DNA from 2 places in the Peribacillus sp. TH27 genome. Region 2 is predicted to be linked to the other one. Evidence: a T-box and tRNA genes for the amino acid it is inferred to sense, from the RefSeq annotation. Region 2 holds a T-box; the other holds one or more tRNA genes.
The links. A T-box is a leader RNA that pairs with one kind of tRNA and senses whether it is charged. The one in region 2 lies ahead of tyrS (tyrosine--tRNA ligase), so its partner is inferred to be a tRNA-Tyr.
Positions count from the first base shown of each region.

Region 1: it has a tRNA-Tyr gene. The T-box ahead of tyrS (tyrosine--tRNA ligase) is inferred to sense a tRNA for this amino acid. The anticodon was not compared.

Region 1 is NZ_JAEKEV010000002.1:2,309,854-2,324,595, forward strand. Features, by position in the region: gene JFU24_RS12580 (hypothetical protein) at 335-751, opposite strand; gene JFU24_RS12585 (hypothetical protein) at 1,262-1,552, shown strand; gene JFU24_RS12590 (hypothetical protein) at 2,145-2,348, shown strand; gene JFU24_RS12595 (hypothetical protein) at 2,440-2,739, shown strand; gene JFU24_RS12600 (hypothetical protein) at 2,779-3,117, opposite strand; tRNA gene JFU24_RS12605 (tRNA-Leu) at 3,529-3,609, opposite strand; tRNA gene JFU24_RS12610 (tRNA-Cys) at 3,618-3,691, opposite strand; tRNA gene JFU24_RS12615 (tRNA-Gly) at 3,700-3,774, opposite strand; tRNA gene JFU24_RS12620 (tRNA-Gln) at 3,778-3,852, opposite strand; tRNA gene JFU24_RS12625 (tRNA-His) at 3,891-3,966, opposite strand; tRNA gene JFU24_RS12630 (tRNA-Trp) at 3,984-4,057, opposite strand; tRNA gene JFU24_RS12635 (tRNA-Tyr) at 4,068-4,151, opposite strand; tRNA gene JFU24_RS12640 (tRNA-Thr) at 4,167-4,242, opposite strand; tRNA gene JFU24_RS12645 (tRNA-Phe) at 4,250-4,325, opposite strand; tRNA gene JFU24_RS12650 (tRNA-Asp) at 4,338-4,413, opposite strand; tRNA gene JFU24_RS12655 (tRNA-Met) at 4,419-4,492, opposite strand; tRNA gene JFU24_RS12660 (tRNA-Val) at 4,583-4,658, opposite strand; tRNA gene JFU24_RS12665 (tRNA-Glu) at 4,673-4,747, opposite strand; tRNA gene JFU24_RS12670 (tRNA-Ser) at 4,757-4,848, opposite strand; tRNA gene JFU24_RS12675 (tRNA-Asn) at 4,854-4,928, opposite strand; rRNA gene rrf (5S ribosomal RNA) at 4,938-5,053, opposite strand; rRNA gene JFU24_RS12685 (23S ribosomal RNA) at 5,170-8,103, opposite strand; rRNA gene JFU24_RS12690 (16S ribosomal RNA) at 8,279-9,831, opposite strand; gene JFU24_RS12695 (nucleotidyltransferase-like protein) at 10,114-10,977, opposite strand; gene JFU24_RS12700 (YgzB family protein) at 11,159-11,512, shown strand; gene perR (peroxide-responsive transcriptional repressor PerR) at 11,618-12,061, opposite strand; gene JFU24_RS30775 (NAD(P)-dependent oxidoreductase) at 12,375-12,503, opposite strand; gene JFU24_RS31035 (NAD(P)-dependent oxidoreductase) at 12,562-12,747, opposite strand; gene JFU24_RS30290 (hypothetical protein) at 12,791-12,985, opposite strand; gene JFU24_RS12715 (aminopeptidase) at 13,257-14,366, opposite strand; gene bcp (thioredoxin-dependent thiol peroxidase) at 14,378-14,742, opposite strand, start outside.
Region 2 is NZ_JAEKEV010000002.1:4,526,872-4,541,613, reverse strand. Features, by position in the region: gene ezrA (septation ring formation regulator EzrA) at 109-1,803, opposite strand; gene hisJ (histidinol-phosphatase HisJ) at 1,972-2,775, shown strand; gene refZ (forespore capture DNA-binding protein RefZ) at 2,790-3,434, opposite strand; gene JFU24_RS23180 (GAF domain-containing protein) at 3,588-4,067, shown strand; gene JFU24_RS23175 (sensor domain-containing diguanylate cyclase) at 4,109-5,983, opposite strand; gene rpsD (30S ribosomal protein S4) at 6,468-7,070, shown strand; gene tyrS (tyrosine--tRNA ligase) at 7,177-8,433, opposite strand; T-box leader at 8,504-8,720, opposite strand; gene JFU24_RS23160 (transglycosylase domain-containing protein) at 8,867-11,884, shown strand; gene acsA (acetate--CoA ligase) at 12,080-13,798, opposite strand; gene JFU24_RS23150 (GNAT family N-acetyltransferase) at 14,148-14,742, shown strand, end outside.

The DNA of each region.
Region 1 (14,742 bases), 2.2 Mb from region 2:
TTTTCATTTTCTATTTATTTATTAGTCAAGCTTTCTCAGACAACTCCTCTTTCTCTTGGTCTTGTCTTATTGGATATCAGTTTAATTTCTCACTCAAAAAAGCCAGCTCCAGAGCGAATCTCCAAAGAGTATTCTACCAGTTGCCCCTCCAAGGAGGCTTCCTTATAAGTGTTCCTGTTCCATTACTACCTTACTAGGTTGCCTTGAAAATGGGAAATCCAGAGTGAACAAGGGAGGAAAAGCTCTTTTGACTCTTCACGTTTGCTGGAACTAATATTACATACTTAAAAATGATGTGGCTTTCAGTTTAAAGTCGGGTCTCAATTTAATTACATTAATTTATTAGCATTTTATCTAACTCACGGACTTTATCATATGACTCCAATAGTTGTTCAGGTATTAATGTTCTCCCATAATCCCAAGCATTAGTTTCTATTTCAGATTTCAGCTTTTCTTTTTCCTCTTCGTGACCATACATCATAATCCTTAAATCATGTTTGTTTTTCTTAAAATCTAAATAATAACCAATAATACGATAAAGAATAATTTTAACAAAGTCTTCCTCTGTCTCTTTAATTCTAACTTTTCCTTTATAACCGTTAACTTGAAGATAATTAAACTTTATAGTATTGGTCGATACGTTATAACTCATAGGTGCACTTAGATTATTGTCAAATTCACAAATAATATCCAAATTGTGCTCATTTAATGTGTTATTAATTATTTTTTCGATATCGCTTATATAAAGCATTTAACTATCACTTCCCTTTTAAAGACTTATTTCATTATAGTATTAGCTTAAGTTATTCTTCCTTTATCAATATAATAAACTGTTTAGATATTAAAATCATACAGTTAAAAGACAAAGGAAATATTTACTATGTAATAATGAAGTGGTGTGTACGTCCTACGAGAAGATTGTTAATAATCCCCTACTAGACCCCCTAAAAGGGAAGAGATTGCTTTTAATTACTCTTCCATACTTTCCTCCTTCTATTTATTTCAATTTAAAACTTTCTATCATTGGTTGTATTTCTTCTTGATATTGTTCCACCATCATTTCAAGTGAAAGCATTGTAATCGTTTCTTTCCTTTGGCAAAGGCGTCTATCGACATTTTCTAGTTACTCAATTTGAGTACAGATGTACATTCATCTGGTAAGTAAAAGTGCTCAACAGATAAAGATTGACAACATTTTTATGGTGACTCATACTTGTAGTGATTAATATAACAGAATATTGAGAATATTGGAGGGGTAATTATGAATAAGATTTTCGTTCCTAACGCAATCGCTACTTTAACAAGACTTTTCTACAGTTCAACTACACTGAATGAGTATTTAGCGATGCGAACCGCTCAATTCTACATTGAAGACCTGAAGTTACTACAAGACGTGGAAGCTGTTGCCTTGGCAATTGAAGATCAAAATGCTTTCGCTTTAATGTCTAAATTTAAATTATTTGATTATAAGGCTGCTGAAGAAATTGAAATAGCACTATCCGCTTCTGGCTATACGGAAGCAGAACTCAATGCTATGAATATAGAAATCTGAAATCATCGGGCCACTACCATTAACTGATTCTAATATCAATAATGATTTTTAGGGTACGAATAGTTTTCGTAACCTATTGTTCCGCTAGTTCACTGAGCCTCTCAAATTGACCGCTATAATGTAGCGGTGTAAATCTGAATGAAGTAATTGTTCATGAAGGTCAAGAAGGCATATATACAATGTATAAAGTGGGTAAAAAGCTGATGTGCGTAATATACACCTCAGGCCCTAACGTCAAAATGCTAGTAGCTCTAACAAAGTTACCCCCGTTGAAATAGCCTGTAATTATTGCAATGATATGTAGGTGCCTCGATAGCCACGAGGTACCTGCATATTTAATATGCACGTAAAATCCCCAAGAATATTTAAAATAATGTTGAAATGGAGGTGAATACACCGTCATGACCGAATATTATATTATGGAGAAGGTCGACCCAAAGAAGTTTTAAACTTCCACCGAATGTATAGAACTGCATCTCAAAGCAAGCATCACCCTTACAAATTTACCGATTTAACCCCAATGTTAATAGCATAAGAAATGAAGGTGAATGCTTTCACACGGATGCACACTTGATGGAAAGTAGGAGAAGCCATGGAGAAATCGAAGAGTTTACAAGAAATCTATAATGCCAACCGACCAGAAAATAATGAGCTTTTCCGAGCAATACAACAACATCTTCAAATGAAGCATCCAGACAAGCGAATGACAGCTATGAGAACCTTGCAAATAATTGTTGCCGATAGTGTTTCATCTGGAGAGCTGCGTAACGTGGAAAGTCGGCTTTTATACAGTTGAGTTGATACGAAAAAGTTTCTTATCAACTCATCCAGTCTTGTGAGTTATGCAGTTCTGAAATTACCGAACACAGAAAGGAATAACCCCACCATTGAAAAAATTTCTAAACAAAATCAAAATAGCTGGCTCCATTTTGACCATCATACTCATGATATTCACTTTCGGAATTATACTTTTCAACAAAGCTTTCACAGAGCCAGAAGTAGATATTAAGTATTACAAGATAGGGCATGTCGAACACAGGCCAAATATTTGGGAGGGCATGAGTAAAGAAGAATACCAAAAAATAAAATATTTAGAGGAACAGAAAACATTCAATTATGATCTCTACGAACCAGAGCTGCTTGACGCAGAAGGAAATCCGATTATTGAAGAAAATGTTGAATACTAAAAAAAATGTGCCCGATTTGGACACATCTTTTTTGTTTACTTATAAATGCAATGCTCCGAAATTAGGCTTCGTTTTCTCAGTGGTAGAAATCCATTCTCCTAATTCATCGAAATATTTTTGAACTTCTTCTTTAGTTTTGGTTTCTGAAGCATCCCAAATATCTGATAAGAAATATCCTAAATCGTTTGGATATGAAATTGATTCTCTGTCAAATGCTTTTTCAATAGCAGGACTGCCGTGTTTATCGCCTTCGTCACCATGAATTTTCATAGTAATAACAGTCCATCCATTTTCTTTTTTTATAAGAGTGTAATTGTCATAATGGCCCCAACGATTGCTATGAACACGTAATTTAAAATCTTCACCGATATTATTCAAATTTTCCCCTCTCTTCCCATAATACTACAACTGTATTTTACCACCAGAACGCGGTAAATGACGAACTTCACGGTATTTAATATCAGCAATTTAATATCCTTTTCTGTCATTGTTACCAATGGTCGTTTAATCGCATTAAATTGTTCTCGATAATATTTCAAAGTATGAGGACAAAGATTCCTTAATTGGCAGTCTTCAAAGAATAATTTAAACTCCAATTCATCAGATTTAACGTAAGTAGTTTTTGTAACAATTCTTAATTCATCTTCCTATAGTAAATTTCCTCCTTTACTCATCGCACACTACCCCGCACAATATTTGTACATATTCTGTAGTGCGTGATAAACACAAAAAAGCTTCACACAATTAAGTGTGAAGCTTGAAGTAATAGCTTTTCTTCGCTATTGGTGATACCGGTGGCCGGGGTCGAACCGGCACTCCAGAGGAACACGATTTTGAGTCGTGCGCGTCTGCCAATTCCGCCACACCGGCATTTTTGTTGGAGGCGGCAACCGGAATCGAACCGGTGGTAAAGGTTTTGCAGACCTCTGCCTTACCGCTTGGCTATGCCGCCAACGTTTTTGGAGCGAAAGACGGGATTCGAACCCGCGACCCCAACCTTGGCAAGGTTGTATTCTACCACTGAACTACTTTCGCGAATGGCTGGGCTAGAAGGGATCGAACCTTCGCATGACGGAATCAAAATCCGTTGCCTTACCGCTTGGCTATAGCCCATTAACGTTATACTTATTATACCATCATTTATTAAAAAATGGGGCGACTGATGGGAATCGAACCCACGAATGCCTGAACCACAATCAGGTGCGTTAACCACTTCGCCACAATCGCCATTATAAAATTAAAATTGGCAGGGGTAGTAGGACTCGAACCCACACTGGAGGTTTTGGAGACCTCTGTTCTACCTTTAAACTATACCCCTATAAATAAAATGGTGGAGGGGGGCAGATTCGAACTGCCGAACCCGAAGGAGCGGATTTACAGTCCGCCGCGTTTAGCCACTTCGCTACCCCTCCGCATATGGATGTTACTGGTGCCGGCAAGAGGACTTGAACCCCCAACCTACTGATTACAAGTCAGTTGCTCTACCAGTTGAGCTACACCGGCACTACAATGGTGGCTCAGGACGGAATCGAACCGCCGACACAAGGATTTTCAGTCCTTTGCTCTACCGACTGAGCTACTGAGCCAAACAATAAAAATGGCGGTCCCGACGGGAATCGAACCCGCGATCTCCTGCGTGACAGGCAGGCATGTTAACCGCTACACCACGGGACCATAGATTGCGGGGACAGGATTTGAACCTGCGACCTTCGGGTTATGAGCCCGACGAGCTACCGGACTGCTCCACCCCGCGACGTTAATAATGCTGCTATTGCATCAAGTTTTCGTGTTAACAGTTTCATTATATCTGATATATAGAAACAACTTGTTGCTTTTTAAAAAATGGTGGAGGATGACGGGATCGAACCGCCGACCCTCTGCTTGTAAGGCAGATGCTCTCCCAGCTGAGCTAATCCTCCATATGTTTTCGGAATGGTGACCCGTACGGGATTCGAACCCGTGTTACCGCCGTGAAAGGGCGGTGTCTTAACCGCTTGACCAACGGGCCAGTTGTAAATGGCGGAGAGCAAGGGATTTGAACCCTTGAGACAGGGTTACCCGTCTACACGATTTCCAATCGTGCTCCTTCGGCCACTCGGACAGCTCTCCAATAATGGCTCCGCAGGTAGGACTCGAACCTACGACCGTTCGGTTAACAGCCGAATGCTCTACCACTGAGCTACTGCGGAACGATATAAGCTTGGCGACGTCCTACTCTCACAGGGGGAAACCCCCAACTACCATCGGCGCTGAAGAGCTTAACTGCCGTGTTCGGAATGGGAACGGGTGTGACCTCTTCGCTATCGTCACCAAACATTATTAACATTTTTTCAAGACATATATTATTATAACGTCTTTTTGAGAAAATGCAAGAAGAAATTTTCATTCCTTCAAAACTAGATAATAAGAAGGTATTTCATTTTTTAAAGCGTGGTTAAGTCCTCGATCTATTAGTATCAGTCAGCTCCACATGTCGCCACGCTTCCACCTCTGACCTATCAACCTGATCATCTTTCAGGGATCTTACTAGCTTGCGCTATGGGAAATCTCATCTCGAGGGGGGCTTCATGCTTAGATGCTTTCAGCACTTATCCCGTCCGCACGTAGCTACCCAGCTATGCCTTTGGCAAGACAACTGGTACACCAGCGGTGCGTCCATCCCGGTCCTCTCGTACTAAGGACAGCTCCTCTCAAATTTCCTGCGCCCGCGACGGATAGGGACCGAACTGTCTCACGACGTTCTGAACCCAGCTCGCGTACCGCTTTAATGGGCGAACAGCCCAACCCTTGGGACCGACTACAGCCCCAGGATGCGATGAGCCGACATCGAGGTGCCAAACCTCCCCGTCGATGTGGACTCTTGGGGGAGATAAGCCTGTTATCCCCGGGGTAGCTTTTATCCGTTGAGCGATGGCCCTTCCATGCGGAACCACCGGATCACTAAGCCCGACTTTCGTCCCTGCTCGACTTGTAGGTCTCGCAGTCAAGCTCCCTTGTGCCTTTACACTCTACGAATGATTTCCAACCATTCTGAGGGAACCTTTGGGCGCCTCCGTTACTCTTTAGGAGGCGACCGCCCCAGTCAAACTGCCCACCTGACACTGTCTCCCACCCCGATAAGGGGCGCGGGTTAGAATTTCAATACAGCCAGGGTAGTATCCCACCAACGCCTCCACCGAAGCTAGCGCTCCGGCTTCTCAGGCTCCTACCTATCCTGTACAAGCTGTACCAAAATTCAATATCAGGCTGCAGTAAAGCTCCACGGGGTCTTTCCGTCCTGTCGCGGGTAACCTGCATCTTCACAGGTACTATAATTTCACCGAGTCTCTCGTTGAGACAGTGCCCAGATCGTTACACCTTTCGTGCGGGTCGGAACTTACCCGACAAGGAATTTCGCTACCTTAGGACCGTTATAGTTACGGCCGCCGTTTACTGGGGCTTCGGTTCAAAGCTTCGCTTGCGCTAACCTCTCCCCTTAACCTTCCAGCACCGGGCAGGTGTCAGCCCCTATACTTCGCCTTGCGGCTTCGCAGAGACCTGTGTTTTTGCTAAACAGTCGCCTGGGCCTATTCACTGCGGCTTTTCCGGGCTATTCACCCTAAAAAGCACCCCTTCTCCCGAAGTTACGGGGTCATTTTGCCGAGTTCCTTAACGAGAGTTCTCTCGCACACCTTAGGATTCTCTCCTCGCCTACCTGTGTCGGTTTGCGGTACGGGCACCTTACATCTCACTAGAGGCTTTTCTTGGCGGCGTGGAATCAGGAACTTCGGTACTATATTTCCCTCGCCATCACAGCTCCGCCTTAATGGAAACGGGATTTGCCTCGTTTCCGGCCTAACTGCTTGGACGCGCATATCCAACAGCGCGCTTACCCTATCCTTCTGCGTCCCCCCATCGTTCAAACGATGTATAGGTGGTACAGGAATATCAACCTGTTGTCCATCGCCTACGCCTTTCGGCCTCGGCTTAGGTCCCGACTAACCCTGAGCGGACGAGCCTTCCTCAGGAAACCTTAGGCATTCGGTGGAAGGGATTCTCACCCTTCTTTCGCTACTCATACCGGCATTCTCACTTCTAAGCGCTCCACCAGTCCTTCCGGTCTGACTTCAACGCCCTTAGAACGCTCTCCTACCATCGACACCATACGGTGTCAATCCACAGCTTCGGTGATACGTTTAGCCCCGGTACATTTTCGGCGCGGAGTCACTCGACCAGTGAGCTATTACGCACTCTTTAAATGATGGCTGCTTCTGAGCCAACATCCTGGTTGTCTAAGCAACTCCACATCCTTTTCCACTTAACGTATACTTTGGGACCTTAGCTGGTGGTCTGGGCTGTTTCCCTTTCGACTACGGATCTTATCACTCGCAGTCTGACTCCCAAGAATAAGTATTTGGCATTCGGAGTTTGACTGAATTCGGTAACCCGTTGGGGGCCCCTAGTCCAATCAGTGCTCTACCTCCAATACTCTCATCTTGAGGCTAGCCCTAAAGCTATTTCGGAGAGAACCAGCTATCTCCAGGTTCGATTGGAATTTCTCCGCTACCCACACCTCATCCCCGCACTTTTCAACGTGCGTGGGTTCGGGCCTCCATTCAGTGTTACCTGAACTTCACCCTGGACATGGGTAGATCACCTGGTTTCGGGTCTACGACCTCATACTCATTCGCCCTATTCAGACTCGCTTTCAGTCGCGGCTCCGTCTTATCAACTTAACCTCGCATGAAATCGTAACTCGCCGGTTCATTCTACAAAAGGCACGCCATTACCCATTAACGGGCTTTGACTACTTGTAGGCACACGGTTTCAGGATCTATTTCACTCCCCTTCCGGGGTGCTTTTCACCTTTCCCTCACGGTACTGGTTCACTATCGGTCACTAGGTAGTATTTAGCCTTGGGAGATGGTCCTCCCTGCTTCCGACGGGATTTCTCGTGTCCCGCCGTACTCAGGATCCACTCAGGAGGGAACGAAGTTTCAACTACAGGGTTTTTACCTTCTTTGACGGACCTTTCCAGATCACTTCATTTACCCCGTTCCTTTGTAACTCCATGTTGAGTGTCCTACAACCCCAAGAGGCAAGCCTCTTGGTTTGGGCTAATTCCGTTTCGCTCGCCGCTACTCAGGAAATCGCATTTGCTTTCTCTTCCTCCGGGTACTTAGATGTTTCAGTTCCCCGGGTCTGCCTTCAGTACCCTATGTATTCAGGTAAAGATACTGTTCCATTACGAACAGTGGGTTTCCCCATTCGGAAATCTCCGGATCAAAGCTTACTTACAGCTCCCCGAAGCATATCGGTGTTAGTCCCGTCCTTCATCGGCTCCTAGTGCCAAGGCATCCACCGTGCGCCCTTTCTAACTTAACCGTTAAAAAAGATCTTACTGATGCTTTGAAAAAATTAATTGCCTTCTATCTATTATCTAGTTTTCAAGGAACAAAGTAGAAAGAATCCCATCACAACGTGATGATGTCTTTCGTATCTGAATGAATTACTCATTCAAAACTGAACAAAACAAAAGCGCTCTCGTATTTATCCTTAGAAAGGAGGTGATCCAGCCGCACCTTCCGATACGGCTACCTTGTTACGACTTCACCCCAATCATCTGTCCCACCTTAGGCGGCTGGCTCCATAAAGGTTACCTCACCGACTTCGGGTGTTACAAACTCTCGTGGTGTGACGGGCGGTGTGTACAAGGCCCGGGAACGTATTCACCGCGGCATGCTGATCCGCGATTACTAGCGATTCCGGCTTCATGTAGGCGAGTTGCAGCCTACAATCCGAACTGAGAATGGCTTTATGGGATTCGCTTACCTTCGCAGGTTTGCAGCCCTTTGTACCATCCATTGTAGCACGTGTGTAGCCCAGGTCATAAGGGGCATGATGATTTGACGTCATCCCCACCTTCCTCCGGTTTGTCACCGGCAGTCACCTTAGAGTGCCCAACTGAATGCTGGCAACTAAGATCAAGGGTTGCGCTCGTTGCGGGACTTAACCCAACATCTCACGACACGAGCTGACGACAACCATGCACCACCTGTCACTCTGTCCCCCGAAGGGGAACGCCCTATCTCTAGGGTTGTCAGAGGATGTCAAGACCTGGTAAGGTTCTTCGCGTTGCTTCGAATTAAACCACATGCTCCACCGCTTGTGCGGGCCCCCGTCAATTCCTTTGAGTTTCAGCCTTGCGGCCGTACTCCCCAGGCGGAGTGCTTAATGCGTTAGGCTGCGAGCACTAAAGGGCGGAAACCCTCTAACACTTAGCACTCATCGTTTACGGCGTGGACTACCAGGGTATCTAATCCTGTTTGCTCCCCACGCTTTCGCGCCTCAGTGTCAGTTACAGACCAGAAAGTCGCCTTCGCCACTGGTGTTCCTCCAAATCTCTACGCATTTCACCGCTACACTTGGAATTCCACTTTCCTCTTCTGCACTCAAGTTCCCCAGTTTCCAATGACCCTCCACGGTTGAGCCGTGGGCTTTCACATCAGACTTAAGGAACCACCTGCGCGCGCTTTACGCCCAATAATTCCGGACAACGCTTGCCACCTACGTATTACCGCGAGTCGCTGGCACGTAGTTAGCCGTGGCTTTCTGGTTAGGTACCGTCAAGGTACCAGCAGTTACTCTGGTACTTGTTCTTCCCTAACAACAGAACTTTACGACCCGAAGGCCTTCTTCGTTCACGCGGCGTTGCTCCGTCAGACTTTCGTCCATTGCGGAAGATTCCCTACTGCTGCCTCCCGTAGGAGTCTGGGCCGTGTCTCAGTCCCAGTGTGGCCGATCACCCTCTCAGGTCGGCTACGCATCGTCGCCTTGGTGAGCCATTACCTCACCAACTAGCTAATGCGCCGCGGGCCCATCTATAAGTGACAGCAGAACCGTCTTTCCATCTTCTCTCATGCGAGAAAAGAACATATCCGGTATTAGCTCCGGTTTCCCGAAGTTATCCCAGTCTTATAGGCAGGTTGCCCACGTGTTACTCACCCGTCCGCCGCTAATCTCAGGGAGCAAGCTCCCATTGATTCGCTCGACTTGCATGTATTAGGCACGCCGCCAGCGTTCGTCCTGAGCCAGGATCAAACTCTCCGAAGAAATGTTTGACTTGCTCATTTTGCTTTTTGATAGTGTGTGCTCACTTAAAAAATTAACGTTGGCGCTTTGTTTTGTTCAGTTTTCAAAGAGCAATTTCGTTGTCGTTTACTTCGTAAGCGACTTTTACATCTTATCATGTTGTAGACTATTTTGTCAACATGTTTTTTGATGTTTTTTGTTTTGTTGAAGCTGCGAAAGCTGATGTCCCGCAGCGACATGTATTAATATAACACCTAGATTATTATTGGTCAACACTAAAAATGATTTTTTTGAAATATTTTTTTATACTCTATAAAATCGATGATAAACGTCTTGTCCTTTTGTTTCCACTTTGATGACATCAATTACTTTCTTCTCTATTAAGTATTCTAACAGAACACCTAGATCTACTGAATAATAATTAAGTTCCGGATGATCCATTAACTCTGCAATTGTCCAAGGATCTTCTTTTGTACTCATTATTTCAACTAAATGCTGTGAACCCGTATTCGTCCTAGAGTAAATAAGAAATTCACTCGCAAGGAAAAGAAGCTCCAATCTTTTTTCAAGCGTTTCCTCACTACTAATCAATTCTTTATACAACTTATAGATTTCAGGTTCCATATGTTTCACTTGGTTCCAGACTGTAACTTCTGGATAAAAACCTTGTTCTATTACTTCCAAACGAGCTAAGTGATGCAGGGAATGAACAATATGGTTATATGCATCAAGATAATGACCTTTTTCAAAGAAGCCTTTTCCATCCATATATCTGCGAATTAACTTCGCAAACTCCATCCCTATCTTCAACTTTCTTCCATAAAAAGGGAACTCTCGAATTTCGGTTTTCAAATGATCCAAATATTCATTTCGGTCAAAGAGGACCTTTCCGTTATAAATCCAGTCAACTACTTTTCGGTTTGTACCTAATAGAAGCCATTCTTTTAGTTGTTCTTCCTTTACGATATGTAAAGCTGCCTTTTTGTCCTGATATGTGTAGTGTTTTAAAAACACTGCCTCTTCTGCTTCATCTACAATAACAAAAAGAATGTAGTCAAATGTATCGGTAATCGGGCTATTATTTTCTCTTTTTTCTATTAACAAGATTCCAAGTGTAGATTTTAAACTTGCTCGCTCTTGATAAATCGGGCGAAGGATATCTTCCATTATAAATTCCTCCAAAACCTTTTTTTTTTTACATTCGACAAAACTCTTCAAAATCCTGTATTTCACCTAGATGATATTTACAAAAACAACATATTCAAAAGTAATATGTATCCTTTATTTCTTTTTTGTTCCATCCGTAGTTTATGTTATAGTTAAAGTTATATTTTAGGAGGGACAATCCATGGCTAAATATTCTAGCAAAATCAATAAAATCCGTACATTTGCTTTAAGTTTGATTTTCATCGGCTTTATTGTGATGTATCTTGGACTTTTCTTTAAAACACACCCTATTGTTATGACACTTTTTATGGGTCTAGGTCTTTTATTCATAATTGCAAGTACCGGCGTTTATTTTTGGATTGGAATGCTTTCTACAAAATCGATCCAGGTTGTATGTCCTAACTGTAGTAAACCTACAAAAATATTAGGGCGTGTGGATATTTGCATGCATTGTGAAGAACCATTGACCCTTGATAAAAAGTTAGAAGGCGAAGAATTTAACGAAAAATATAATCGCAAAAGCCTGCAAGACTAAATAACCCCTTAAGAGAGCTTATTTATCCCAGGCAGATGGTCCAAGATTAATTGTATCATTTTTTTGCAACAAAAAAAAAGTTCCAACCAAGTGGCGGAACTTTTTTTAATGTGCTTCTTTTTTTGAGCACTCTGTACAGTCTCCATAGATTTCCATCCGATGGTGACTAACATTGAAACCGGTGACCTGTGCTGCAAAATGTTCGACTTCGTCCAATGCCGGATAATCAAAATCTACAATTTTTCCGCAGGTTTGGCAGATTACATGATAATGATTCGTCGTTACAAAATCAAATCTTGCTGAAGAATCACCATAGGTAAGTTCTTTAACCAATCCTACTTCTCGGAACACACGCAAGTTGTTATAAACCGTAGCCACACTCATATTGGGAAACTTACCTTCTAGCGCTTTATATATATCATCTGCGGTAGGGTGGGACATAGAGCTTATCAAATATTCAAGTATCGCATGGCGTTGAGGAGTTATTCTTACACCGGTATCTTTAAGGGAATCCAACGCTTCTTTTAACTGAACTTCAGACACCGCCATCCACCTCTTTTTTCTCATTAAGTATGAATTATTAAATTATAATATTTATAAATAGTGTACCTTTTATACGTTGATTTTGTCAATATTTCATCTGTTTATCGATTCATTTTTAGTTTATTCATTACCCCTTTAATTCTTTCCCATTTTCTAATTGTGCCTAGTATCCTTTTGATTGATCTCAATGACGTTGATAAAGTCTTTTCCATCTATTCAGGAATTCATGCATGTTTTTTTCGAAAATTGAAAAGGTTCTAGGTAAATATTCACTGCTTTTACTCGAAAGATGCGGTGTGACCGTTACATTTTCCATACGCTAAAACGGATGCTCCTTATCTAAAGGTTCTGGATCGAATAAATCTAAAATGGCATGAGCAATTTCCCTGTTTTGTAAAACCTCTATCAACACTTCCTCTTTAACCAGATCACCTCGTCCAATATTCACGAAGACAGCAGAACCTTTCATAGCTTTAAAGTGTTCTTTTTGCTACAGATTTTGTCTTTCAATCGTACTTGGCAGAACAGATACGATGTAACTTACTCAGAGAGCCCATAAAGACGATCAAGTGCTGCACAGGATTTCCGCTACGATTGACCCCAATTGTGGTCATCCTAAAGGCTTTCCCAAGACGCGCTACCTCTCCGCCAATTGCACCAGCACCAAGAATGAGTATCGATTTCCCATTCAATTCTCATACTTCTATCTTTCTATCCCACAGCTCGACGTCTGCTTCATTCATGATAAGCTGTTTCAATTTCTTTTCGTACTGTAAAAGCATCCCAATCGTGTACTACCAAAATCCCGCGCTTCTCAATGACTTTAAAAGGCATTAATTCCATACCTGCACTCATAACCATAACCCACTTTAAATTCGGTGCTTTCTCAATTGTCTCATCTGTTAAATCTTCGCCGTATGGAATTAAGATTTTTGCTTCACGAAGTGGTTCATCCTCTCAATCCCCTTGATAAATGAAATTCAAAGCAGGAAAGGTATCCTCCATCTGCTTTTGGATGTCTTCTTTTGGAATAATTATTGAAAGTACTAACATGTTTATCTCACCTTTTAATTAACATAAAAAAAACACGGGCTCTGTATGTCCCGTGCAACTTTCTCTGAGGAGGTATTCCCTTAATAAAGCATATTCAGGTGTCCTCTTTTTGAGTTGGACAAAAGCCTTACCCCTGTTAAAAAAGGCTTTATTTTAATAAATTTGGATTTAAAGCACTTAGTTCCGGCAACATAAAAATGCCATCCCTTCGGATCAGAATGTCATCAAAGTAGATATCACCACCGCCATATTCAGGACGCTGGATCAAAACCATATCCCAATGTGTAGAAGAACGGTTACCATTATCAGCCTCTTGATAGGCTTGGCCAGGAGTTAGATGCAGACTGCCACATATTTTCTCATCAAACAAAATATCGTCCATTGGCTCCAAAATGTAAGGATTGATTCCAAGCGCGAATTCCCCAATAAAACGGGACCCTTCATCTACATCGAGAATCTCATTCATTTTAGAATTTTGATTAGAAACTGCTTTCGTGATTTTCCCCTTTTGTATGGTTAAAACTATGTCACGAAAGGTGATTCCTTGATATGTTGAAGGTGTGTTGAAGGCTACCCTACCATGAACACTCTCTTTTACGGGTGCCGTGAACACTTCCCCGTCAGGGAGATTATTTTTCCCAGCGCATATGACAGCCGGCATTCCTTTAATGGAAAAGGTGAGATTTGTCCCAGGTGAAACAATCCGGACTTTTTCAGTACGCTCCATCAATTGCTTAAGCGGTTTCAGTGCCACTTCCATTTTCCCGTAATCCATTGTGCACACGTTTAATAGAAAGTCTTCGTACTTTCTAAAACTCATACCGGCTTTTTGTGCTAATCTGACAGTCGGGTAATTAAGTAAAACCCAACGCCGGTTGTTTACATAGAAAAGAGTCGACGACTTCATCGCTTCCCCATGAAGACGATGCCTCTCTGCAGGAACTTCTGCCAATTCAGCATCGTTTTCTTCACTGGAGATGATTATTATCGCATCAATATCAGTATATTTCCTCAAAGTCCATTGTGATAAGGTATCAAGTTGTTCCTTCACATTCCCTTTTAACAAGTGTCGGCTTATTTCATCGTCTTCCAGTTCGACATATGGATATGCACCGATTCTGTATGTTTCATCAATCAGCTCTTTCAATAGCGGTTTCATGTTGATATGACCCCGTATCAAGATTCTCTCTTTTGGCTGTAATTGTACGGAATGATGAATCAGCCTTTCAGCAAGCTTGGTTATTCGCTTATCCTTCATCTGGCTGTACCTTATTTTTCTAGATCACGAAGAGTTTCAAGCGCTTCTTCGACATGGCCTTTGACTTTTACCTTACGCCATTCTTTAACTATCGTTCCTTCCTTATCAATCAGAAAAGTTGAACGTTCAATGCCCATATATTCCTTGCCGAAGTTCTTTTTTAATTTCCATACATCATATAATTCAGCAGCCTCTTGATTTTCGTCAGCTAGTAGCAGAAAAGGTAACCCATATTTTTCAATAAATTTTTCATGACGCGCCGCCGGATCTGGACTGATCCCTATGATGACAGCATTCAATTCCTCAAACTGCTCATTGTGGTCACGGAAATCACAGGCCTCCGTTGTGCAACCAGGCGTCATGTCTTTCGGATAAA
Region 2 (14,742 bases):
TTTATACTTTTTTTAGTCAATATTTTGAATAACGAATATGAAGTTATCTTAACTTTATGTTGTTCTACCATTAATAAAACACACGAAAAAACCCGCCATAGCGGGTTTTTAGGAAAGAACTTCTTCTATATTTTCTCCAATTTTTCGTAAGCTGCCTGGATCGACCTTTTCAATAGCCGCGGCTGCTGTTTCCAATGCAGCTTGATATTCATAGCTTCGGAATTTCGCTTCTGCTTCTCTTAAGCTATCAGCAACGGTATCGTGGCTGCTGCGGTAGCGATTTCCGAATTGAATCACTTTTTCCGCTAAATACATATGCTCAATCAGCTCTTGCGCCTTTTCGTAGACCTTATTGACCTGTTCGACTGCTTTTTCTAAAAAGATATAAACAGCTGCCATGTCAAGCGGCTTTTCTTCAAGTTTGTTTTGAACGTCATCTATGCTTTCTTTTGCATCATGAAGCACCACTTTATACTCTTCAGGCAGACCAGGGATATTGCTTTTTGCAATTAAACGGCTTGTATCAAGCATTTTCCGTTTCAACTCCGCCAGTGATTCACGTGCATCCATTTCATCTTTTCTTAAAGCTTGTAATTTAACAGTAAATTCTTTCTGGTATTCCTGCAATTCGTTCAACTGTGCAGCAAGCCCTCGCATCTCTTCGCTAATAAGCGAGCTTGCCATCACATTATCCTCCATTTTCAAGACAAGCAATTGATGGCGTTTCGAAATCTGCACTATTTGCTTTTCCATTTTCCGTTGTGCATCCAACTCATTTTCAGTTAGATGATAGGTGTGTTGAACATGTATAGTCTCAACTTTGAGTTTATCGTTTTCATATTCAAGGTCACTTATCGTTTTCCTGAGGACTTCATCATTTTTCAAGACATACTGTTTGGAAAGCACTTCTTTCTCCAGAAGGTCATAAAGCACCTCAATGCTTTCGCGCATCTCTTTAATCCCTTTATCAACAGCTTCAGTTTCAGCATTTTCCAATTGTGTTTTATATAGATCCAGTTCTTCCTCAAGCCGTGAAATCTCCTGCTCGAATTGGATATGACTTAACTGATACCCCTGTCCGGACATTTCCTCATATCCTTCCTTTAATTCATGAAGTTGTGAGTGCAGTTCGGATTGACTATCAACCAATAATTTTGGAAGCATCTCCATTTTAGCAGATAAGACTGCAAGCTTTTCCTTTATGGAAAGTACAAGCTCCCTTGCATTCAAATAATTCCCATTTTCAGTTTCTTCTTCATACTTTTGAAGGATCTGCAATACTTCATCCAAAGAGGCCTCTAGCTTTTCAGCAGCTTTCCCATAATTATGGCGGTGTGCAAGCAATGATTTCTTCAATTGACGGTAAGTTTCCTTAATATCCTCAATTTCTAATCTATTCTTTTCCTCACTTCCTACAAGTTCATTTAATTCGTACAGAATCTTTTTAATCATTTCTTCAATTTCATTCAGCTTGACTGTAATTTGCCGCTGTACCTCTTTTGAACGGCTGAAACGGTATTTATCGACAAACTCCTCGGCATCGAATAAAAGCTCCTCGACTTCCGGCATATGATCCGTGATGATAGCGTCCCATTCAATACGCCAGTTTTCAAACATTTCCTCTGTTTCACCAGTCATGTTCAATTGTTTGACTTTAGAAAGCTCTTCTAGCACGGGGCGGTGCATGATGCTTATTTTCCAGGATTCCAGACGATCAATCTCTTTAAAAAACCTCTTTTTGAAAAAATAACCCCAAATAATAAAAATTAAAATTAATACAATTATCCCAAGTATGTAATCCATGGTAAGCCCCCTGTTCTAGTCCTTACAGCCTCGCTCTTTTATATATCAATTTTAAAAATGTTAAATTTAATGCTTTTATGATACCATGTTAGCAATAATTTTTGATGAGAAAAAGATTTTTTTGTGGAAAATTGCTACAAAATACCGGGTTTTTGGGAGGGAATGGCCATGAAAGCTGACAGACATGTACATACTCCGTTTTGCCCACACGGCTCTACGGACAAATTCGATGAATATATTACGCGGGGAATTGAGCTAGGATTAAAGGAAATCACATTTACAGAACATGCTCCTTTGCCACGAAATTTTCAAGATCCAACACCTGAAAAAGACAGCGGTATGGAAGCTTCCATGCTCCTAGATTACTTTCAAGAGCTCCGCGTCCTGAAAGAACACTATAAAGACAAAATCCTGATCAAAAGTGGTCTAGAGGTTGACTTTATAGAAGGTTATGAAACTGAAACAAAAGATTTTCTCAATGAATTCGGCGAATTCATTGATGACAGCATTCTTTCCGTCCATTTCATAAAGCAGGAAAGCAACTGGCATTGCATCGATTTCAGTGATGATGCGTTTGGTGAGATTGCCAATAAACTAGGTTCCATCGAAGCGGTTTATGCCAAATATTACGATACCTTAGAGAAATCAATCACAGCTGACCTAGGCATCTATAAGCCAAAAAGGATAGGACATATTACACTTGTTCATAAATTCCAGCACCGATACCCACCTGCAAAAAGCTTTGACGACCGTGTTTACAGGGTATTGGATATGATCAATGAACAACAATATGCACTTGATTATAATGGAGCAGGGTTCGTAAAGCCGCTATGCCGTGAGCCCTATCCTCCTGAACGGTTTGCAAAGCGTGCCATAGACCTTGGCATCCCGCTTATTTATGGTTCCGATGCACACCAGGCTAAAGATTTAGGCCAGGGATTTGAATCGTTGATTCCAGAATTCAACGGGTAAATCACGTAAACACTTCAGGCCCGTCCCGCAAGCAGGGGCTGGAGGTCTTCGGCAATAAATAATGTATCTTGCAGAAAACGAGCGACTTCCTCAGCATATAAATTTGTGTAATAGGCTTCCTGTGGGAACACATGAAGGACCTCCATCGCATAATGGGTATGCAGGACCGGAGCCGAGAGCAGGCCCTTTAGTTGCAGCATATACAAGGGGATAGAGACCGACTGAAAACTTCTGCTTTTAATGCCTTGTTCCAAAACATATTGAAAATAAGACTTTTCCTTTGTAAAATAAGTCGAATGAATTTCCCGGTTTAAATTTGAATCGAGTGAAGATTCTCCATATATAAATCGAGCTGCCAGGAAGTTTTCTCTTTGGAATGTAAGAATATCCTTTACCAAATTCATCAAGCATTGCTTTGGACCTTTATGATCCAGCAGCGTCATGTTCGTCTCAAGGACGAGAATATACTCTTCTAAATAGGAAGTGAAGCAGAATTCTAGCAACCCCTGCTTATTTTTAAAATAGTAAGCAATATTAGCAGCATTCACTTTCGCTTTATTCGCAATATCCCGTATGGATGTCGCATGATAGCCTTTTAAATGAAATAAATGTAAAGCAGCTTCCACAATAGCTTGTTTCGTTGGCGTCTGGCGATTCATTAGGCAATCCCTCGCTTTCTTTGAGACAAGTCTTGTGGACTATTTCTGCATTGAAGAGCTTGAATCCTTTAGTAAGTTCTCGACAATTTCTCTCCAATCAATAGGCTTGACTAGAAAGTACTGTAAAAATATGAGGAAGACAGGTGAACCCTTTTGTTTAATGTCGAAATGTATCAAGGAAAAAAAGAAAAAAACTATGAACTTGTCCAAAAACAGCTCTTTGCCTTAATAGAAGATGAACCAAATCAGATAGCCAATTTCAGTAATGCCGCTGCTTTACTGAATCAATTTCTCGTTGAGATTAACTGGGTCGGCTTCTATTTACTTGAAGAAGACCAATTGGTGCTAGGACCTTTCCAAGGCCTTCCAGCCTGTGTCCGCATTCCAATGGGCAAAGGCGTATGCGGGACCTCAGCGGCCACAAAAAAAACCTTGCGCGTCGATGATGTCCATCAGTTCCCAGGACATATTGCCTGCGATGCTGCATCACGTTCTGAAATTGTCATACCCCTTATGAAGGAGGGCAAACTAATTGCCGTTCTTGATATCGACAGCCCAATTACGAACCGATTTGACGAAGTGGATCAGCAAGGACTCGAGAAATTCGCGGACATCCTAACCAAGCGTTTATAGAGTAAAAAGGGAGCGGCAATCCATGCCGCTCCCTTTTATTGTTACAGAAATCCATGTACATGAACTTTGTTTTTCCCTGAATTCTTCGCAATATATAACGCCTCATCTGCCCTTTTAACTACCTCTTTCATGTTATCTAAATGTTCTTTTGACCAACAGGACACGCCGCAGGAAATCGTCACTCTAGGATTGGATTTCTCCCAGACCTTATCCTTTACTCGTTCGGCAATGCGAACACCTGACTCTAAAGGAACACGTGGAAGGTAAATAGCTAGCTCTTCTCCGCCCCACCTGGCCCCGATATCCGTATCACGAATATTATGTTGAATGAGATCAGCGACCTGGATCAGAATATCATCTCCAACCTGATGACCATATGTATCATTAACCCTCTTGAAGTTGTCAAGATCAATCATAATGAAAGTGCCCTCTTCATCCTCTTCCATGGATTCGGACATTTTATCATCGAGATAACTCCTTGAATACAGTCGGGTTAAATGATCGGTAATGACCAGTTTTTCAAGTTCTTCACGAAGCATGGAATTGGCCATCGCCAAACTTGAGTGGTGGATAAGTGACTGTAACAACTTAAACATTTCAAATGAGAAGAAATAGGCTTCCTTATGCAAAATAACAGCGAATCCCTTAACATCATTACTTTCCATCATAGGAACTGCCATTAGGGAATGATATTTCACATTTTCATTGGGACAATGAATACTTAAATCCCCGATAAACAGTGATTCCTTATCAACATCAATCTTACCTTTCAGGAAAGATATATACATACTCGCCTCCTCTGAATCAAAAAACTCAGAGCTTCCTGTCAATAAACTCACTTTGTCACCAGGATGGAGCAGAATAAATCCTGTCTGATCAGCATGAAAGGACTTTATAATTTGCTGCTTCATATATTCCATGGTTTCACTCAAGCGCAGATTGGAATTTAAATGCTGTGATGTCTCATTTATAAGCTGTAAATCTGAAACAAGTCGTTTTGATTGTTGATACAGTTGAGCATTCTCCAAGGCACTTCCAGCAGTATTAGCCAACAATGAAATAAACTCAATTTCATTTTCAGGGAACACGAGTGTATTAGGCGCAATAACCTGAAGAACGCCATAGACCCCTTGTTTACCTTTTAAAGGAGCATATAAAATAGAGTGATTTTCAGATGAGTGATCCTCAAATTGTATGCTACCGTTTACATAAGCCTTTAGTGCAGCCACATTCTCACTATCATATTCGAGGTCCTTGATTGGCAGGTTTTCATGGCTGTCATTATCATGGGAGAGCAGCAGGTAATAATCAAAGGTTGGGTAAACAGTGTGCAACGTCGAGATAATTTCCCCTAAGACCGCGTCCATGTTCATTGAAGAATGAAATTTTTCTGTGACCTTGAAGAGTTGTTTATATCGTCTTTCCTCATCTGATATCTTAGAAATTGATAACGCAGCTTTCAAGATTGTGGTGAATTCTTTAGAAAAAGCAGCCCCTTCTTCCGGAGTAAGGCTTGTAAGAGAGCCATTTTTCCGTTCTTTGAAGGCCGTTAATCCAATGATCTTACCATTATCCCAAAGTGGTATAACAGTCTGGAAATCCTTTACTTCCTGCTGCATACTTACTGTTACATCTCTATCATCTTTCTGTTCTTTCAAGATCATTTCTATATACTCTTGTACAGGAACCTGCATGTTATAATCGTGAAAACATCCGGTAGAGGTTTCTTTATAAAATTGCTGTTTCCACTCATCAAATTTAAAGAACATTACCTCTTCCATACCTAGCAGGTCTTTCGTCTCAAATAAAAAAGTCTCCAAGAATGTTTCGTAATGGAGTTCACCTTGCATATTCTGTATGTGTTTAAAGAAAAGTACTCTTAATTCATTAATCAACCGAGCTGTTTTAATCTTCATCTCTATCATCCCTATATTACAGCCTATTTTTTAAAGAACCTTTTAAGGTTTCATAATACTTCCACTTTAAAACGAAGCAAAAAACTAGATTTAATCGAAACTTATAGTAATAGTTCCCAGGAAACTATTTATTGAAATTCATACTTTTTACTTATTATAACGCTTTCATCGGAAAAACTCTCCCAAAAATAGTACTTTTTTATGTAATTGTAATTTTATCCCTTGAATTATCTTTAAACTCCCTTTTAATGAAAAGCTAACTGTCCTTGACTCATTGAGCAGAATATTATACAATACTCCTTGTGTAAAATATTGCAGCCTATGTGACAGCTTTTATGTTCTCATTTTGTTCCTCCATACAGAGGTGTATCTCGTAACTCTCTGCTGCTAGGGCGAAGGTACATGAAAACAAAATGGTCATAACCGTTTATTCACACGGTTTTTATTTTACCAAAATAAAAACATTTAAAGGAGGAGTCATCCTATGGCTCGTTATACTGGCCCAAGCTGGAAACTATCCCGTCGTTTAGGAATTTCCCTAACAGGTACTGGTAAAGAATTAGAAAAACGCCCTTATGCTCCAGGACAACATGGTCCTAACCAACGTAGAAAAATTTCTGAATATGGAATTCAACTACAAGAGAAACAAAAACTTCGTCACATGTACGGAATCACTGAACGTCAATTCCGCACAATGTTCGACCGCGCTGGCAAACTTAAAGGTGTTCATGGTGAAAACTTCATGGTTCTTCTTGAATCACGTCTTGACAACCTAGTTTACCGTCTTGGTTTAGCTCGTACACGTCGTCAAGCACGTCAACTTGTTAACCACGGTCACATCACTGTAGACGGAAGTCGCGTAGACATCCCTTCTTACAAAGTGTCTCTTGGACAAACAATCTCAGTTCGTGAAAAATCACGTAACTTCTCAATCATTAAAGAATCAGTTGAAGCAACTAACTTCGTACCTGACTTCCTTACTTTTGATGCTGAGAAATTAGAAGGTACTTTCACTCGTTTACCAGAACGTTCTGAATTGCCTGCTGAAATTAACGAAGCTCTTATCGTTGAGTTCTACTCTCGTTAATAACTTCAAAAAAAACCTCATCCTTGGATGGGGTTTTTTTTTGTGCACAGAACTCAACTTCCAGACAAAACAAGGCCCGGCTGAGATTCAGCCGGGCCTTGTTTTCTCATTTCACTAATGTATATTTCTTCTTACCGCGACGAACAAGGATGAACTCTCCTTCAATCTTAACCTCTTCAGCCACGACATATTGCAGATCAGTCACTTTCTCGCCATTGATGGAGATTGCACCATTCTGAATATCTTCACGAGCTTGTCGCTTCGATGGAGAAATCTTCGCTTCAACAATTAAATCAACTAAGCTGATATCTTCCTTACTTTCACGTTCAAAGGTCGGAACATCTTTAAAGCCCAATTTAATTTCGGCCGCACTTAAATTTTTCACCTCACCGCTGAATAGAGCTGCAGAGATTTTGATTGCTTGGTCAAGAGCTTCCTGCCCGTGAATCAAACGTGTCATTTCTTCCCCTAAAGCTTTTTGAGCTTTACGTAAATGCGGTTCAGTCTGCACGGATTGCTCTAACTCTTCAATTACTTCACGTGATAGGAATGTGAAGAATTTCAAGTATTTCACGACATCAGCATCCGCTGTATTAATCCAGAATTGGTAAAATTCATAAGGAGTCGTTTTTTCCGGATCAAGCCAGATTGCTCCGCCTTCCGTTTTACCGAATTTCGTTCCGTCCGCTTTCGTCACGAGCGGAATCGTCATGCCGAACGCTTTTGCTTCCTCGTCATGCGATTTACGAATCATTTCAAGACCAGTCGTAATATTGCCCCACTGATCACTCCCGCCAATTTGCAACTTACAGTCATGATTATCGTATAAATGACCAAAGTCGATCCCTTGTAAAATTGTATACGCGAATTCCGTAAAAGAAATCCCTGTTTCCAAACGGGAAGCAACCGTGTCTTTTGCCAGCATGTAGTTTATGCCGATGTATTTCCCGTAATCACGCAAGAACGTAACCATGTCGATTTTACCTATCCAGTCATAGTTATTGACCATAACTGCGCCATTTTCACCTTCGAAGTCAAAGATATGGGATAGCTGCCCTTTAATACAGTCGGCATTATAAAGCACTTTTTCCAACGTTTGCAGCTGGCGTTCTTCTTTTTTACCGCTTGGATCACCGATAAGTCCAGTAGCCCCTCCTACAAGTACAAGGGGACGATGACCGTGCTGTTGGAAACGGCGCATTGTTAAGAATGGCAATAGATGTCCGATGTGCATACTATCCGCGGTTGGATCTACCCCACAGTATAAAGAAATTTTTTCTTTTTCTAAAAGGTCCTTAAAACCCTCTTCATCCGTTTGTTGATAAATAATCCCTCTCCACTCGAGTTCCTTTAGCAATTCCATTTTATAATTCCTCCTTCAAATCCGAAAATATCCCGCAAAAAGCATACAAAAACGCCCCTTCATATAAATATGAAGGGACGAATAAATTCGCGGTACCACCCAACTTGAGGACATAAAGCGTCCTCCGCTCGAGACGAATAACGGTCGTCAACCGTTTCCTGCTACTAATCATTTCACAGCAAATGCTCAAGGAAGTAATTCATCTCACTATATGTACCGATTTCCACTGACCACCGGCTCTCTAAAACAGGGATAGTTTGACTACTGGGTCCTATCATCGCGCTTTTTTAATAAATTTTATTGTTAATAAGTTTTTATCATACATAACATTCATTGTCAACATCACCCTTACAGATTCTAGAAAAATATGAAAGTTCGCCTTTCCCTTCCGTGTTATATGCTATAATATATGTGATTTCAGGGGGTATGATACATGAATAATAATCAAAAAGATAGATTTCAAACAGCATGGAAACAGCTAACCCGTTTTTTTCAAAATGAAAAAACACAAAAAAATGCAAGGGTTACATACCAAGTCATTTGGAACCTAACGTTGATCCTCATTATTGTTGGGGTTCTAGGATTCTCATTCGCCGGCGGCGTTGGAGCCGGCTATTTCGCTGCCCTCGTCAATAATGAGCCGGTACGCTCAAAGGATGATTTAAAAAAGGACATTTACAATTATGAAGAGACCTCTGAGGTATACTTTGCGGATAAAGTATACTTGGGCAAGCTCAAGAGTGACCTTGATCGTGAAGAAGTGTCCATCGATAAAGTTTCCGACCATCTTAAAAATGCAGTCATCGCTACAGAAGATGAGTATTTTTATGAACATAACGGAGTTGTTCCGAAGGCTATCCTGCGTGCAGTTTATCAGGAATTTACGAATGCATCCGTTCAATCAGGTGGAAGTACTTTAACACAACAGCTCATAAAAAACCAAGTCTTAACGAACGAAGTATCATTTGAACGGAAAGCAAAAGAAATTTTACTTGCGCTCCGGGTCGAGAAGTTCTTTGAAAAAGAAGAGATTTTAGAAACCTACCTAAACGTCTCCACTTTGGGACGAAACTCTTCCGGACAGAATATTGCTGGTGTCCAGTCGGCTGCTGAAGGCATTTTCGGAGTGGAAGCTAAAGATCTATCTTTACCCCAATCTGCCTTTATTGCAGGATTACCGCAAAGTCCTTTTGGGTATACTCCATATACCCAGCAAGGGAAGCTTAAAGATAATCTAGAGCCCGGAATTAACCGGATGAAAACCGTATTAAAACGAATGTATAGCAATGAATACATAACAAAAGAACAATATGATAAAGCAATCGCATACGACATAACAAAAGACTTTATCGGTAAAAAGGCGTTGCCCTCTGAGAAATATCCATGGCTCACCTATGAAATAGAAAAACGTTCCATTGAAATTTTGTCACTTAGCTTAGCAAAAGAAGATGGATATGAAGAAAAAGATTTAGAGAACGATGATTTAAAAAAGCAATATTTAGCACTAGCTGATCGTAAACTGCGTCAAAACGGCTATAAAATTTATACGACAATCAATAAAAAGATCTATGACCAAATGCAAGAAGTAACTAAAAACTATCCAAATTTCGGATATGATAAAACCGAACAGGTCATCGATCCGGATACGAAAGAAATGAAAACTGTAAAAGAGCCCGTTGAGGCGGGAGCTATCCTTATTGAAAATAAAACAGGGAAAATCATCAGTTTTGTCGGTGGACGTGACTTTAAACGGGAACAAACAAACCATGCAACATCATCACTACGGTCAAATGGTTCAACGATGAAACCGCTATTGGTATACGGTCCAGGCATTGAGCTAGGAAAGATTTCACCTGGGAGTGTAACAGCCAACGTACCAATTACCATTCCAGGCAATACGCCGTGGCGGCCGGGAAACTATGGCGGCGGAAGCCTCACCGGCTTAACGACAGCTCGGGAAGCGTTAAAGAATTCGTATAATATTCCAGCTGCCCTATTTTACATGAAAATCATCAACCAAAATCCGGTTTCCTATTTGGAAAAAATGGGCTTTACATCTTTAACAAAAGGGGATTACTCAAATCGTGCCATGTCATTAGGTGCCTTGGACAAAGGTGTAACCGTTGAAGAAAATGTCAATGCGTTTGGCACATTTGCCAATTCAGGGGAATTCGTTGATGCTTATATGATTGACAAAATCGTATCAAAAGATGATGAGGTCATCTATGAACACAAAGCAAAACCAGTAAAAGTATTTTCACCGCAAACTGCTTATTTAACGCTTGATATGATGCGGGATGTCGTAAACAGCGGTACTGCAGCTTCGGTCAGGAACCGACTTGCTTTCTCCAGTGACTGGGCAGGTAAAACCGGGACTGGACAAAACTATTGGGATGCTTGGTTTGTCGCCACTAATCCAAATGTAACGTTCGGTACATGGATGGGTTATGACACACCGAAGTCTTTAAAAGGGACCTATAATGGTCTTGAATATAATAAACGTAATATCTATTATTGGGCAGATTTGATAAATGCCGCATACAAAGTCGATTCAAAACTCGTCGACCCTGATAAGCGGTTTGAGATGCCCGGCGGAATTGTCAGTCGTTCCTTCTGTGGCGTTTCAGGCCTTCTGCCTTCAAGTTCATGTCAAAAGGCTGGACTTGTCAAGTCTGATTTATTCATCGCCAAATATGCCCCATCTAGAGCAGATAATAGTTTCATAGATGGACAATATGTATCAGTCGGCAGCAAACGATACGCGGCTCTTCCACAAACACCGAGCGAATTCACAAGCGGTGGGTTCATGCTGAATCCTGCGTCCTTTGAAGATATCGGATTGAAATATGTGGATGATCCCGGATCCTTAATTCCCGGAGGAGAAAAATGGGGCAATGTCGTCGGGACGAAAGCGACACTTAATGATAATGGAAAAGCGCCTAATGCCCTTTCTATCACTGTAAGTAACAATAAGATTTCATGGGGGCTTCACCCTGAAGGAGATGTCGTCGGCTATCGCGTCTACAAAAATGGTAGAAAAGTGGCGAGCATCAATTCTGGGGGTAACCTTGTTTACACTGCCGGATCGAGTGGATCTTATTACGTAACAGCTGTAGACATAGTCGGCAAAGAATCAGCACCTTCGCAACACGTTGAAATCGGCGCTAAAAAGACAAGTGCAAAAGCGGAAGCTAAAGATAAAGACAACAAATCAAAAGATTCCACTAAGAATAAAGATAATATCGCAAATGAAAAAACAGATACCGAAGAGAAAAAACCAGACTCAAAAGAAGAGAACGTTACTGCAGAAAAAGACAAAGATACAAACAACACAGATAAAGAAGATACAGGAAAAGATACAAATATAGACAAAGAAACAGACCAAAATAAAGACCAAAATATAGACCAAAACAAAGACACAGATAAAGCTGAAGAAGAGGAAGAAGAATAACACGCTTCTTGAAGTAACTTAGCAGGCTGCGGGGAAACGACCCGACAGCCTGTTTTTTATAGATTTATTATTTCCTATGCTATTTAACTTGATTAGCATAGGACCCTTAAACTTTAAACACATGAAAAAGGCATCCATGCCAATGAACATGGATGCCTTTTTTCTACTATTCTTGATTCCAGATAACTCGGCTTTTTAATCTTCCATTGATGATAAATCACCAGTTGGAAGATCAAGTTCCCAAGCTTTCAAGACCCGGCGCATGATTTTACCGCTTCGTGTTTTCGGAAGTTTATCTCGGAATTCAATTTCACGTGGTGCGGCATGTGCTGCGAGACCTAGCTTAACAAATTGACGAATTTCTTCAATTAATTCATCGTTGGCTTCGTATCCGTCACGAAGGGCAATAAACGCTTTAATAATTTCGCCCCGGACTGGATCTGGCTTCCCGATAACCCCTGCTTCAGCAACGGCTGGATGCTCAACCAACTTGCTTTCCACTTCGAAAGGACCTACTCTTTCCCCGGCTGTCATGATGACATCATCTACGCGGCCTTGGAACCAGAAATATCCTTCTTCATCCATATAAGCGGAATCCCCAGAAACATACCAATCGCCTGGCATAAAGTAAGATTCATATTTTGACTCATTATTCCAGACAGTCTTCATCATTGAAGGCCAGCCTTTTTTAATAGCAAGGTTCCCCATTCTGTGCGGAGGAAGCTCTTTACCTTGATTATCCACTATTGCCGCTTCCACACCCGGGATCGGTTTCCCCATCGAACCCGGTTTGATTTCCAGGCAAGGATAATTACAGATGAGTTGAGCACCTGTTTCCGTCATCCACCATGTGTCATGGATGCGGTGATTGAATACTTTCATCCCCCAGCGGACCACTTCCGGATTCAACGGTTCACCGACACTTAAGACATGGCGGAGAGAACTTAAATCGAATTGTTTAACGATTTCGTCTCCTGCACCCATCAGCATCCTGAACGCAGTCGGTGCACTATACCAGACCGTAACACCAAAGTCTTGCAGAGTTTTGTACCAAGATTCAGGCTTAAATCGACCACCTACGATGACATTCGATGTACCTGTCAGCCATGGACCAAAGATACCGTAAGACGTCCCTGTCACCCATCCAGGATCCGCTGTGCACCAATACACATCTTCTTCCTGTAAATCAAGGACCCATTTTGCCGTTTGATAATGCTGAACCATCGCATTATGTACGTGGAGCACACCTTTTGGCTTCCCTGTCGAACCGGATGTATAGTGAAGAATCAGTCCATCAGCGCGGTCCACCCATTCAATCTCAAATTTTTTGTCCGCTTCTTTTAGTTTTTTATTAAAGTGATAATATTTTCCTTCTTCTTTGATATTTTCCCCCACTAAAAAAATATGCTTCAAATGGGGCAATTCATCCACCGGGACACGAGGCAAAAGCTCAGGAGTCGTTACTATCACACTTGCCTCGCTATCTTCCAGACGATCTCTTACGGCGCCCTCCATGAAAGCTTCGAACAACGGACCGACTACTGCTCCAGTTTTAATGGCACCTAGTAATGCAAAATAAAGTTCCGGGGAGCGAGGCATGAAAATGAAAACACGATCACCCTTTTCCACCTTGGCAATGTTCTTGAACACATTGGCCGCTTGGTTTGAATAATCTTTCATTTCCTTAAATGTGTACTTTTCATTTCTTTTTTCATCTTTGTAATAAAGGGCGACCTTGTTTTTTCTGTATGTTTCAACATGGCGGTCAATGGCTTCATATGCGAGATTCACTTTACCTGTTTCAGACCAGGAGAATTCCTTTTCCGCTTCAGACCAGTCAAACGTCTTGTATTTTTCATCGTAATTCTTTAAATTAAAATTACCCTCAACTACTGGCAGCGCTTTCACATTCATACGACATACTCCCCCTTTTTTCAGCTTTATATTTTGTATTATAGTATAAAAATCTAATTTTCTCAATTTTTAAAATACTTATTTTTTCCATATTAGGGTAAATTCATTCGCTATAAATTTTGAAAACTTAAGGCGAATATTGCTAAAAGGTGATTACGAATTGATATTGGAACATAAAGCCATGTTGTAACAAAAGATTCAAATATGTCTCGAACTTTCAGAATTATCTCACTTGTTTTTTATGTATAATTTATGTAAACTTTCCATTTGGTTAGTTTTCAAGCATAATGAATCTTATACTTTGGGATATAAGTATAAAAGATAACTATTTTACAAGGTTGGTGAAAGAATGGAATATAGTAAGACCTATTACGCTAAGGAATTGCAGACATTAAGCGGCACACTTATCATTGAAGGCCCGCTTAATGGACAAAAAATGGCATCCTATGAGTTTCACGAAGACTTAGTCGCCTTTCGCCCACCTGCTCTGCAGCATAAAGCGTTAATCGAGATCGCAGACTTGCCTGAGGGCAGAATCTTTATAGCGCGTGAAAATCAGACCATCGTTGGTTATGTAACTTATTTATATCCCGACCCCTTGGAACGCTGGTCAGAAATCAAGATGGATGACCTGATTGAGCTTGGTGCAATCGAGGTCATCCCTAAATATCGGGGTGCCTCCGTCGGGAAGAACTTAATCCGTCTCTCCATGGAAGACGATTCGGTAGAAGACTTTATCATCATCACAACTGAATACTATTGGCATTGGGATTTGAAAGGGACAGGATTGAATATTTGGGACTATCGCAAAATCATGGAAAAAATGATGAGTGCCGGCGACTTGGTCTACTTTGCAACAGATGACCCGGAAATCAGTTCCCATCCAGCCAACTGCCTGATGGCGCGTATTGGAAAAAGAGTGCCGCCTGAATCTATCCAGAAGT